3 regions of the Pantoea sp. X-Soil-TKNS-1207 genome follow, and region 2 is predicted to be linked to each of the others. Evidence: predicted binding sites of a transcription regulator. Region 2 holds the regulator's gene; each other region holds the start of a gene.
The links. The regulator sigma-54, encoded in region 2, starts transcription at its own class of promoters, with help from an activator protein. The targets are predictions, from matches to a motif close to GTTGGCACANNTTTCGCTNT.
Positions count from the first base shown of each region.

Region 1: a site for sigma-54 is predicted at 1,782-1,801, ahead of glnK (P-II family nitrogen regulator). Genes of this name have one in related genera too.
Region 3: a site for sigma-54 is predicted at 2,168-2,187, ahead of AC6I8V_RS18150 (gamma carbonic anhydrase family protein). Genes of this name have one in related genera too.

Region 1 is NZ_AP035958.1:1,101,863-1,105,121, reverse strand. Features, by position in the region: gene amtB (ammonium transporter AmtB) at 68-1,357, opposite strand; gene glnK (P-II family nitrogen regulator) at 1,391-1,729, opposite strand; gene AC6I8V_RS04965 (SmdB family multidrug efflux ABC transporter permease/ATP-binding protein) at 1,988-3,259, opposite strand, start outside.
Region 2 is NZ_AP035958.1:548,689-551,947, forward strand. Features, by position in the region: gene ptsN (PTS IIA-like nitrogen regulatory protein PtsN) at 1-453, opposite strand, end outside; gene hpf (ribosome hibernation promoting factor) at 625-912, opposite strand; gene rpoN (RNA polymerase factor sigma-54) at 934-2,367, opposite strand; gene lptB (LPS export ABC transporter ATP-binding protein) at 2,416-3,141, opposite strand; gene lptA (lipopolysaccharide ABC transporter substrate-binding protein LptA) at 3,147-3,259, opposite strand, start outside.
Region 3 is NZ_AP035958.1:3,913,942-3,917,200, reverse strand. Features, by position in the region: gene tsaC (L-threonylcarbamoyladenylate synthase type 1 TsaC) at 1-292, shown strand, start outside; gene aroE (shikimate dehydrogenase) at 296-1,114, shown strand; gene AC6I8V_RS18155 (DUF1488 family protein) at 1,111-1,359, shown strand; gene AC6I8V_RS18150 (gamma carbonic anhydrase family protein) at 1,335-1,889, opposite strand; rRNA gene AC6I8V_RS18145 (16S ribosomal RNA) at 2,358-3,259, shown strand, end outside.

The DNA of each region.
Region 1 (3,259 bases), 550 kb from region 2:
GGGGCGATAATTATCGCCCCTTCTGCTTTTTATTGTTTTAGCGCACTGCTCTTCTTCAGCCTGACGCTTACTGGTTGTAAGCGTTTTCGCCGTGGCTGTTCACATCCAGACCTTCACGTTCCTGATCTTCCGGAACACGCAGGCCCACAATCATATCGGCCAGTTTGAAGCCAATGAAGGCAACCACACCGGACCAGACGATAGTCGTACCCACGCTGAACAGCTGTACCCACACCTGATGGCCCATGGTCACGCCTTCTGCATAACCTACGCCGCCCAGAGAAGAGGAAGCAAACACACCGGTCAGGATACAACCGACGATGCCGCACACGCCGTGCACACCGAACACGTCACACGGGTCATCAACGCGCAGCCATTTCTTCAGGGTGGTTACACCCCACAGGCCAGCCAGACCACCCACCAGACCGATAATCAGCGCACCGCCGACACCGACATAACCACACGCCGGGGTGATCGCCACCAGGCCTGCGATAAAGCCGGAAGAAGCACCCAGCAGAGAAGGTTTGCCACGCAGCGCCCACTCACCGAAGGTCCATGACAGCACCGCACCGGCAGTGGCAATCACGGTATTCAGGAAGGCCAGCGCAGCGATTTCGTTAGCGGCAGAGGCAGAACCGGCGTTAAAGCCGAACCAGCCCACGTACAGGATCGCCGTACCGGTAAACACCATCGGCAGGTTGTGCGGTTTGAATGCTTCTTTACCGAAGCCAGCACGTTTACCTACCAGGTAAGCACCCACCAGGCCAGCAACCGCGGCGTTGATGTGCACCACAGTACCGCCTGCGAAGTCCAGCGCGCCATCTGTCGCCAGCAAGCCGCCCGCCCAGACCATGTGCGCAATCGGCAGGTAAGCCAGCGTCAGCCACACGGCAACGAAAATCAGCACGGCAGAGAAACGAATACGTTCAGCAATGGAACCGACAATCAGACCCACGGTGATACAGGCGAAGGAAGCCTGGAACGCGACGTGGATGTATTGATAGAACGTGCCCATCAGCGCTTTCAGCTCGATGTTTTTCAACATCGCCCACTGGAAGCTACCGAAAAACGCGTTGCCTTCGCTGAAGGCCAGTGAATAGCCATAGATCATCCACAGCACACACACCAGGGAGAAGGTTACGGCAACCTGGGTCAGCATCGACAACACGTTTTTACCGCGGATCAAACCGCCGTAGAACAGGGCAATACCCGGAATCGACATGAACAGCACCAACGCGGTGCAGATCATCATAAACGCGTTATCGGCTTTATCCGCAACGGCAGGAGCTGCCGCCATGGCCAGAGACGGTAACAGCGCCAGGCTGGTCAGGCCCAACTTCGTCATTAGTTTATTCATTTCTTTCCATCCCATCACAATACATAGCCCCAGTTACAGTGCTGCTTCGTCGGTCTCGCCAGTACGAATACGGATAACGCGCTGCAGTTCCGCAACGAAAATTTTGCCGTCGCCAATTTTGCCGGTGTAGGCTGCTTTGCTGATAACGTCCACCACTTCATCGAGTTGATCATCAGCAATGGCGATATCAATTTTTACTTTTGGCAGGAAGTTCACGCTGTACTCGGCACCGCGATAAAGCTCTGCGTGACCTTTCTGGCGACCGAAACCCTTCACTTCGGTAACTGTCAGTCCCTGAATGCCAATAGAGGATAAGGCTTCACGCACGTCCTCCAGCTTAAATGGTTTGATTACCACGGTAACCAGCTTCATACGTTCCCCTCCAGGTATAAAATGATTGAGTCTTACCGGACACGCAGGGATATAAGCAAAGGGTGTGCCATAAATAAAAAAAGCGCGTGGTCAGCAGATTAGCCGCGTCGCAGCGCGCTTCGTTATGTGATGCACAACACAAATGGGAGTGGGAAAGGAAGAAAGGAGTGGATTATTTGCACTTCTTTGGTGCTTCGAGCCTCAAAGAAGTGCATTTATACAGAAGATTCCGATAAATTTGCGCAAAAAAGGTGCAATTCACCCTTCAGCCTGCACGGGGATGCCCGCCGCGAGTTCATCACCCACCTGTTGCAGCTGGTACATTTGCCAGTAACGCCCCTGCTGGGACAGCAGCTCGCTATGGGTTCCGCGCTCCGCCACCTGACCGCGATGCAGCACCAGAATCTGATCCGCTTCGGTAATGGTGGAAAGACGGTGCGCAATCACCACCAGCGTACTGTGCTGGCGCAACGCGCGCAGGGCTTGCTGGATCGCCTGCTCGGTGCCGGAATCGATATTGGCGGTGGCTTCGTCGAGGATCAGAATCTGCGGCAGCGACACCAGCACCCGCGCCAGCGCCAGTAACTGTTTCTGGCCAACCGACAGATTATTGCCCTGCTCACCCAGCCGGGTATGGATACCGTCCGGCAGAGTACGCACCAGCTCGGCAAGCTGCACCGTTTCCAGCGCCTGCCATACCGCCTCTTCCGGGATATCACGGCCAAGACGCACATTGGCGAGGAAGGTATCAGCCAGCACCACCGGGTCCTGCTGCACCATCGCCACGCTCTGACGCAACGCCTGGTGCGTCAGCTGAGGCAGCGGACGCCCATCCAGCTCGATGCTGCCTCGCGTAACCGGGTAGTACCCCATCAGCAGGTTCGCCAGCGTACTTTTGCCGCTGCCGGTATGCCCGACCAGCGCGACAAAACCGCGCGCAGGCACCTCCAGATCCACCTGACTCAGCACATCGCGATCGGCACGATAGGCAAAGCTGACGTCGCGCAGCGAGATGCGCCCCGATGACAGCGGACGGTTGTCTGCGCCGTAGCCTTGCTGTGCCGCATCCATCAGTTCGAAAATACGCTCGCCGGACACCACCGCCTGTTGCAGCATCGATTGCTGGGTAGTGAGTTCAATCAGCGGCTCATTCAGACGCCCCAGATAGGTGATAAAGGCGTAGAGCACACCAACTTCGAACACGCCTGGCGTGGTAAAGCTGAACAGCATCAGCAGACCGCACAAAATCAGTGCAGAGAACAGGCTGAGCAGCGGACGCAGCAGAAAACCGTCGAGCCGCAGCGTCTCCATGCGCGCCACGTAGTGCGAGCGGCTGGCTTCGCCCATGCGTTCGCCAAATCGCGCCTGCTGGCGGAACTGCTGGATCACGCTCATGCCGTTGATCACTTCATTGAAGCCATTATTGATATCCGCCAGATAGCTGCGCACCCGGCGGGCAATCGGCGTGCTGTAACGCTGATAAATCAGCATCACCGTCAGCACCAGCGGGAAGATCACCATCGCCACCAG
Region 2 (3,259 bases):
AATGGCATACAGTTCTTCATCGCTCTGCGCGGCGCGCAGACGACGGCAGACTGTTTTATCCGCCAGGCGTTTTGCCACCAGCGATAGCGTATGAAGATGGGTTTTGCACTGGTCTGCCGGCACCAATAGCGCAAACAGCAGGTCTACCGGTTGATTGTCGACCGCATCAAAGGCGATCGGCTGATCGAGGCTGATAAACACGCCTACGGCGCGCAGAGTATCTTCCTCCAGCTTGCCATGTGGAATGGCAATGCCGTTGCCAATACCGGTACTGCCCATGCGTTCACGGGTGAGGATTGCTTCGAAAAGCGTCTGGTGAGGCAGATTGAGCTGCTTCGCTGCCAGCTCGCTGATAATTTCCAGCGCACGTTTTTTACTCTGGCAGTGTACGCCGCTGCGGGTGCAGTCCAGCGTGAGGACCGAGCTCAATTCCAGTGTCAGATCGTTGTTCATCATCGTTTCACTTGCGAGTTCACATAGCCGCGAGGATCACCCACTTTACCCCGATGTCGGGAAAAATGCAGTCTCCTGTTGGCGCTTGCGCAGATGACAAAACGGGGCGGTCAGCCCGCCCCATTCTGTGCTCTGAGTGCCGAACCGGTCAGCACCCTGCAAGCGTGAAGGTTAGTGTTTTTTCAGTTTGTCTTTATGTTTAGTCAATTGACGGGCGAGCTTATCGATCAATCCGTCAATGGCCGCGTACATGTCTTCCGCTTCCGATGTCGCATGCAACTCTCCACCGTTCACATGTAACGTTGCATCAGCAATCTGCGTTACCTTCTCCACTTTCAGAACAATATAGACCTGATTGATACGATCAAAATAGTGTTCCAGTTTGGCAAATTTGCTATTTACAAACTCGCGCAGCGGTTCGGTAATCTCAACATTCAGTCCGGTAAGGTTTATCTGCATAGGTCTTCCTTCTCAATACGTTCAAACCAGCTGCTTGCGCTGATTCGAGGGCGGGATGGACAAAGACTCGCGATACTTAGCAACCGTACGGCGGGCCACCATGATGCCCTGTTCAGATAACATGGAGGTCAGTTTGCTGTCGCTCAAGGGTTTTGCGGGGTTTTCCGCAGAGATCAATTTTTTCACCAGTGCACGAATCGCCGTTGATGAGGCTTCGCCGCCACCTTCGGTATTAACATGGCTGGAGAAAAAATATTTCAGTTCAAAAATGCCACGCGGACTGTGTAAATACTTCTGCGTGGTAACGCGGGAAATGGTGGATTCATGCATATCCACGGCCTGAGCGATATCCGCCAGCACCATTGGACGCATGTACTCCTCACCCTGCTCAAAAAACGCCTGCTGCTGCTCGACGATACAACGTGTCACTTTCAGCAGCGTGTCGTTGCGGCTCTCCAGGCTCTTAATTAGCCACTTGGCTTCCTGTAAATTACTGCGGATAAACTGGCTGTCACTGTCATTACGCGCCGCACCGCCCATGGCCGCATAATGCTGATTGATTTTGAGTCGTGGCACGCTATCGGCATTCAGTTCCACCGTCCAGCGTATCCCGATTTTACGTACCAGCACATCGGGGATGACATATTCGGGTTCGCTGGTGTTAACCGACTGTCCCGGACGTGGATCGAGTGACTGAATCAGCAACATCGCGTCTTTCAGCACGTCTTCTTTCAGACGCGTCACACGCATCAGGCTGCGGAAATCGTGATTAGCCAGCAGGTCGAGATGCTCGCTGACGATTAAGCGCGCCTCAGCCAGCATCGGGGTCTCGGCCGCATATTGCGACAGCTGCACCAGCAGACAGTCGCGCAGATCGCGTGCGCCAACACCCACTGGATCGAAACGCTGTACGCGTTTCAGCACCGCTTCAACTTCTTCCAGCGTCAGTTCTTCATCGCCGATGCTGTCGCAAATATCCTGAACCGTGACGGTGAGATAACCGGTGTCGTCGATGGCATCGACAATCGACGTGGCAATGGCGCGGTCGGTATCGGTGAAAGGGGTCAGTTCAACCTGCCACATCAGGTAATCCTGGAGCGACTGTGTCGTTTCCCCCTGATATACCGGCAGTTCATCATCCTGATAATCCGTGCCGGTCCCGGAAGGCGTCCCGGCGGTGTAGATCTCATCCCAGGTCGCATCGAGCGGCAGTTCTTCCGGCATGTCCTTTTGCTCAAGCGCTTCACGGGTGTCGAGCGCTTCATTTTCCTGATATTCGCGAGCGTCTACTTCTTCATGTACATCTGATTGTTCAAGCAGCGGATTGCTTTCCAGCGCAAGCTGTAATTCCTGCTGGAGTTCAAGCGTAGAGAGTTGCAGCAAGCGGATTGCTTGCTGCAACTGGGGTGTCATCGCCAGCTGTTGGCTGAGCCTGAGTTGCAAACCTTGCTTCATAATCCGGATTGAATTTCCTAAGCAAACGTCGGGTGTTACGACACCTTATCAGAGTCTGAACTCTTCGCCCAAATAAACACGCTTAACCTGCTCATCTGCAAGTATTTCATCGGGCGTGCCGTGAGCGATCAAATGCCCCTGGCTGACGATGTAAGCGCGTTCACAAACGGCAAGGGTTTCGCGCACGTTGTGGTCGGTGATCAGAACGCCCAGCCCGCTATCGCGCAGATGCTCAATGATTTTTTTGATATCAATAACGGAGATGGGGTCCACACCAGCAAAAGGCTCATCCAGCAGGATGAATTTGGGGTTGGCGGCCAGTGCACGGGCAATTTCCACACGACGGCGTTCACCGCCGGAGAGCGCCTGGCCCATGCTGTCGCGCAGGTGCTCAATGTGAAACTCTTCCATCAGCTCGTTGGCGCGATCCTGACGCTGCTCCTCGGTGAGATCTTCACGGATTTGCAGTACCGCCATCAGGTTGTCATAGACGCTCAGACGGCGGAAGATCGACGCTTCCTGTGGCAGATAACCAATGCCACGGCGTGCACGGGCATGCAGCGGCAGAATGCTGATGTCTTCATCGTCAATCACGATACGGCCGGCATCGCGCGGCACAATGCCCACCACCATGTAGAAGGTGGTGGTTTTACCGGCCCCGTTTGGACCCAGCAGGCCGACGATCTCGCCGGATTTAACCTGCAGGCTAACGTCTTCTACCACGCGGCGGCCTTTGTAGGCTTTCGCCAGGTTTTCAGCGATCAGTGTGGCCATAGAAATCAGTTACTCTTTTTTTGGCTCTGGGACGAACCGTTTTTATCCTGCAACTGCGACGGCACCAGCACGGTGGTCACGCGTTTGTTCTGGCCCTGACTGTAGGCCTGCATTTTCT
Region 3 (3,259 bases), 960 kb from region 2:
GTTTGTGTTACCGGCATCGCCGCATACGCCACGCTGGCTGACCGGACGTTTCGACTCCCTGGCAGTGCGCGTTAGCGATCATCCCGATGTGCAGGCGTTGTGCCGCCGCTTTGGTAAACCGCTGGTTTCAACCAGCGCCAATCTGTCTGGCGAGCAACCCTGCCGTACCGCGGCGGAAGTGGCGCAGCAATTTGGCACGGAATTCCCGGTATTGCAGGGTGAAACCGGTGGCCGTCTTAATCCTTCAGAAATCCGCGACGTTATCAGCGGTGAACTTATCCGTCAGGGCTAATTCATGGACAACTTTGCCGTTTTCGGTAATCCGATTGAACACAGTAAATCGCCTTTTATCCACCGTCTGTTCGCGGAGCAAACCGGTATTGATCACCGCTATGGGCGGGTGTGTGCGCCAGTGGATGGATTCCCGCAAGCCATCGGCGAGTTTTTCTCGTCGGGCGGTAAGGGAGCAAACATAACCTTACCCTTTAAACAACAGGCGTGGGAATTCGCTGATGAACTCAGCGAGCGCGCTGCGCTGTCGGGGGCGGTCAACACGCTTAAGAAAGATGCGCAGGGGCAGATCCTTGGCGATAACACCGATGGTATCGGCCTGCTGAGCGATCTGGAACGACTGCATATGATTCGCCCCGGCGACCGTGTGCTGCTGGTGGGGGCGGGCGGTGCCGCGCGCGGCGTGATTTTACCGCTGCTCTCCTTAGGCTGTTCACTTACGGTAGCGAATCGCACGATGGAACGGGCAGAGTTACTGGCGGATATCTTCCAGCACAGTGGCGCCATTCACGCCTGTGGTTTTGACGCGCTGGCGGGGCAATCGTTTGATCTGATCGTTAATGCAACGTCCAGTGGCGTCGATGGCAAAGTGCCACCGCTACCGGTTTCATTGATTACTCAGCATACCCGTTGTTATGACATGTTCTATCAGCAAGGGCTGACGCCGTTTTTGCTCTGGTGTCAGCAGCTGGGAGCGCATCAGCTTGCCGATGGCTTAGGTATGCTGGTGGGGCAGGCGGCTCATGCTTTCCAGCTGTGGCATGGCGTAATGCCGGAGATCACGCCAGTGATTGCACAATTAAAGCAGGCGATGCAGCCGTGAATCAGGCCATTCAGTTCCCGGACCGGGAAGAATGGGATCATAATCGCCAGGCGGTATGTTTTCCGGCGATGGTCAATGGCATGGGATTGATGTGCGCGATTTCGTCAGAAGCATTGCACGCCCGCTTTGGCGAAGGTGAAGCGATGGCGCTATTTAGCGTCCATCGCTGGGATCTTGAAGAAGAGGCGGAACAGCTGATCCGCAATGATGAGGTCGACAATCAGGGTTGGGTCTGGTTTTCCTGAGCGAGATAATCATTTTTCCAGCCAACATAGTTGTTGGCTGAGTAGCGAAGCCCTTCAATCTCCGCCTCGCTTAGCGGGCGAATTTGTTTTACCGGGCTGCCTAAATAAAGGTAGCCACTCTCCAGCCGCTTCCCAGGGGGAACCAGGCTGCCTGCGCCAATCATCACATCCTCTTCAACGATCACGCCGTCCAGCAGAATCGATCCCATACCAACCAGTACGCGATCGCCAATGGTGCAGCCATGTAACATCGCTTTGTGGCCGACGGTAACGTCTTCGCCAATCACCAGCGGGTACCCATCCGGGTTGCTGGCTGATTTGTGGGTCACATGCAGCACGCTGCCATCCTGCACATTGGTGCGAGCGCCAATGATCACCCGGTTCACATCACCACGAATGGCGACCAGCGGCCAGATGCTGACATCGTCTCCTAATATGACGTCACCCACCACCACACTGGTTTTATCGATCATTACCCGATCGCCGGTTTGTGGGTAGCTGCTTTTATAGGGACGTAGGGCTGTTGACATGATCTTTCTCCTTTTGCTCATTTATCCCTAGCCTGAGCGCGATCCAGGCATCAGACAAGCTGATTTTTAACCGGATCGTTCGTGATCTCAGCAGAAAGGATGAAAACTCACCACTCGAATAAAAAGATCGAAAAAAGGGGTTGTGCAATTTATTCGGATCCCTATAATGCGCCTCCACTGACACGGCACAACGGCTTACGAAGTGTGGTTCAGCAGGTAGCGAAATATCGCTAACCACCAGAGAAAAATCTCGAAAAAGAGATTGACTCTGAAGGAGGAAAGCGTAATATACGCCACCTCGCGACAGCAGCGTAAAGCACTGGTCGCACTGCTCTTTAACAATTTATCAGACAATCTGTGTGGGCACTCGCAGGATTGATATCAAAAGTCTACGGACTTAAAAAATATCAAGTCTCAAGAGTGAACACGTAATTCATTACGAAGTTTAATTCTTTGAGCATCAAACTTAAATTGAAGAGTTTGATCATGGCTCAGATTGAACGCTGGCGGCAGGCCTAACACATGCAAGTCGAACGGTAGCACAGAGGAGCTTGCTCCTTGGGTGACGAGTGGCGGACGGGTGAGTAATGTCTGGGGATCTGCCCGATGGAGGGGGATAACTACTGGAAACGGTAGCTAATACCGCATAACGTCGCAAGACCAAAGTGGGGGACCTTCGGGCCTCACACCATCGGATGAACCCAGATGGGATTAGCTAGTAGGTGGGGTAACGGCTCACCTAGGCGACGATCCCTAGCTGGTCTGAGAGGATGACCAGCCACACTGGAACTGAGACACGGTCCAGACTCCTACGGGAGGCAGCAGTGGGGAATATTGCACAATGGGCGCAAGCCTGATGCAGCCATGCCGCGTGTATGAAGAAGGCCTTCGGGTTGTAAAGTACTTTCAGCGGGGAGGAAGGTGTGATGGTTAATAACCGTCGCAATTGACGTTACCCGCAGAAGAAGCACCGGCTAACTCCGTGCCAGCAGCCGCGGTAATACGGAGGGTGCAAGCGTTAATCGGAATTACTGGGCGTAAAGCGCACGCAGGCGGTCTGTCAAGTCGGATGTGAAATCCCCGGGCTTAACCTGGGAACTGCATTCGAAACTGGCAGGCTAGAGTCTTGTAGAGGGGGGTAGAATTCCAGGTGTAGCGGTGAAATGCGTAGAGATCTGGAGGAATACCGGTGGCGAAGGCGGCCCCCTGGACAAAGACTGACGCTCAGGTGCGAAAGCGTGGGGAGCAAACAGGATTAGATACCCTGGTAGTCCACGCCGTAAACGATGTCGACTTGGAGGTTGTTCCCTTGAGGAGTGGCTTCCGGAGCTAACGCGTTAAGTCGACCGCCTGGGGAGTACGGCCGCAAG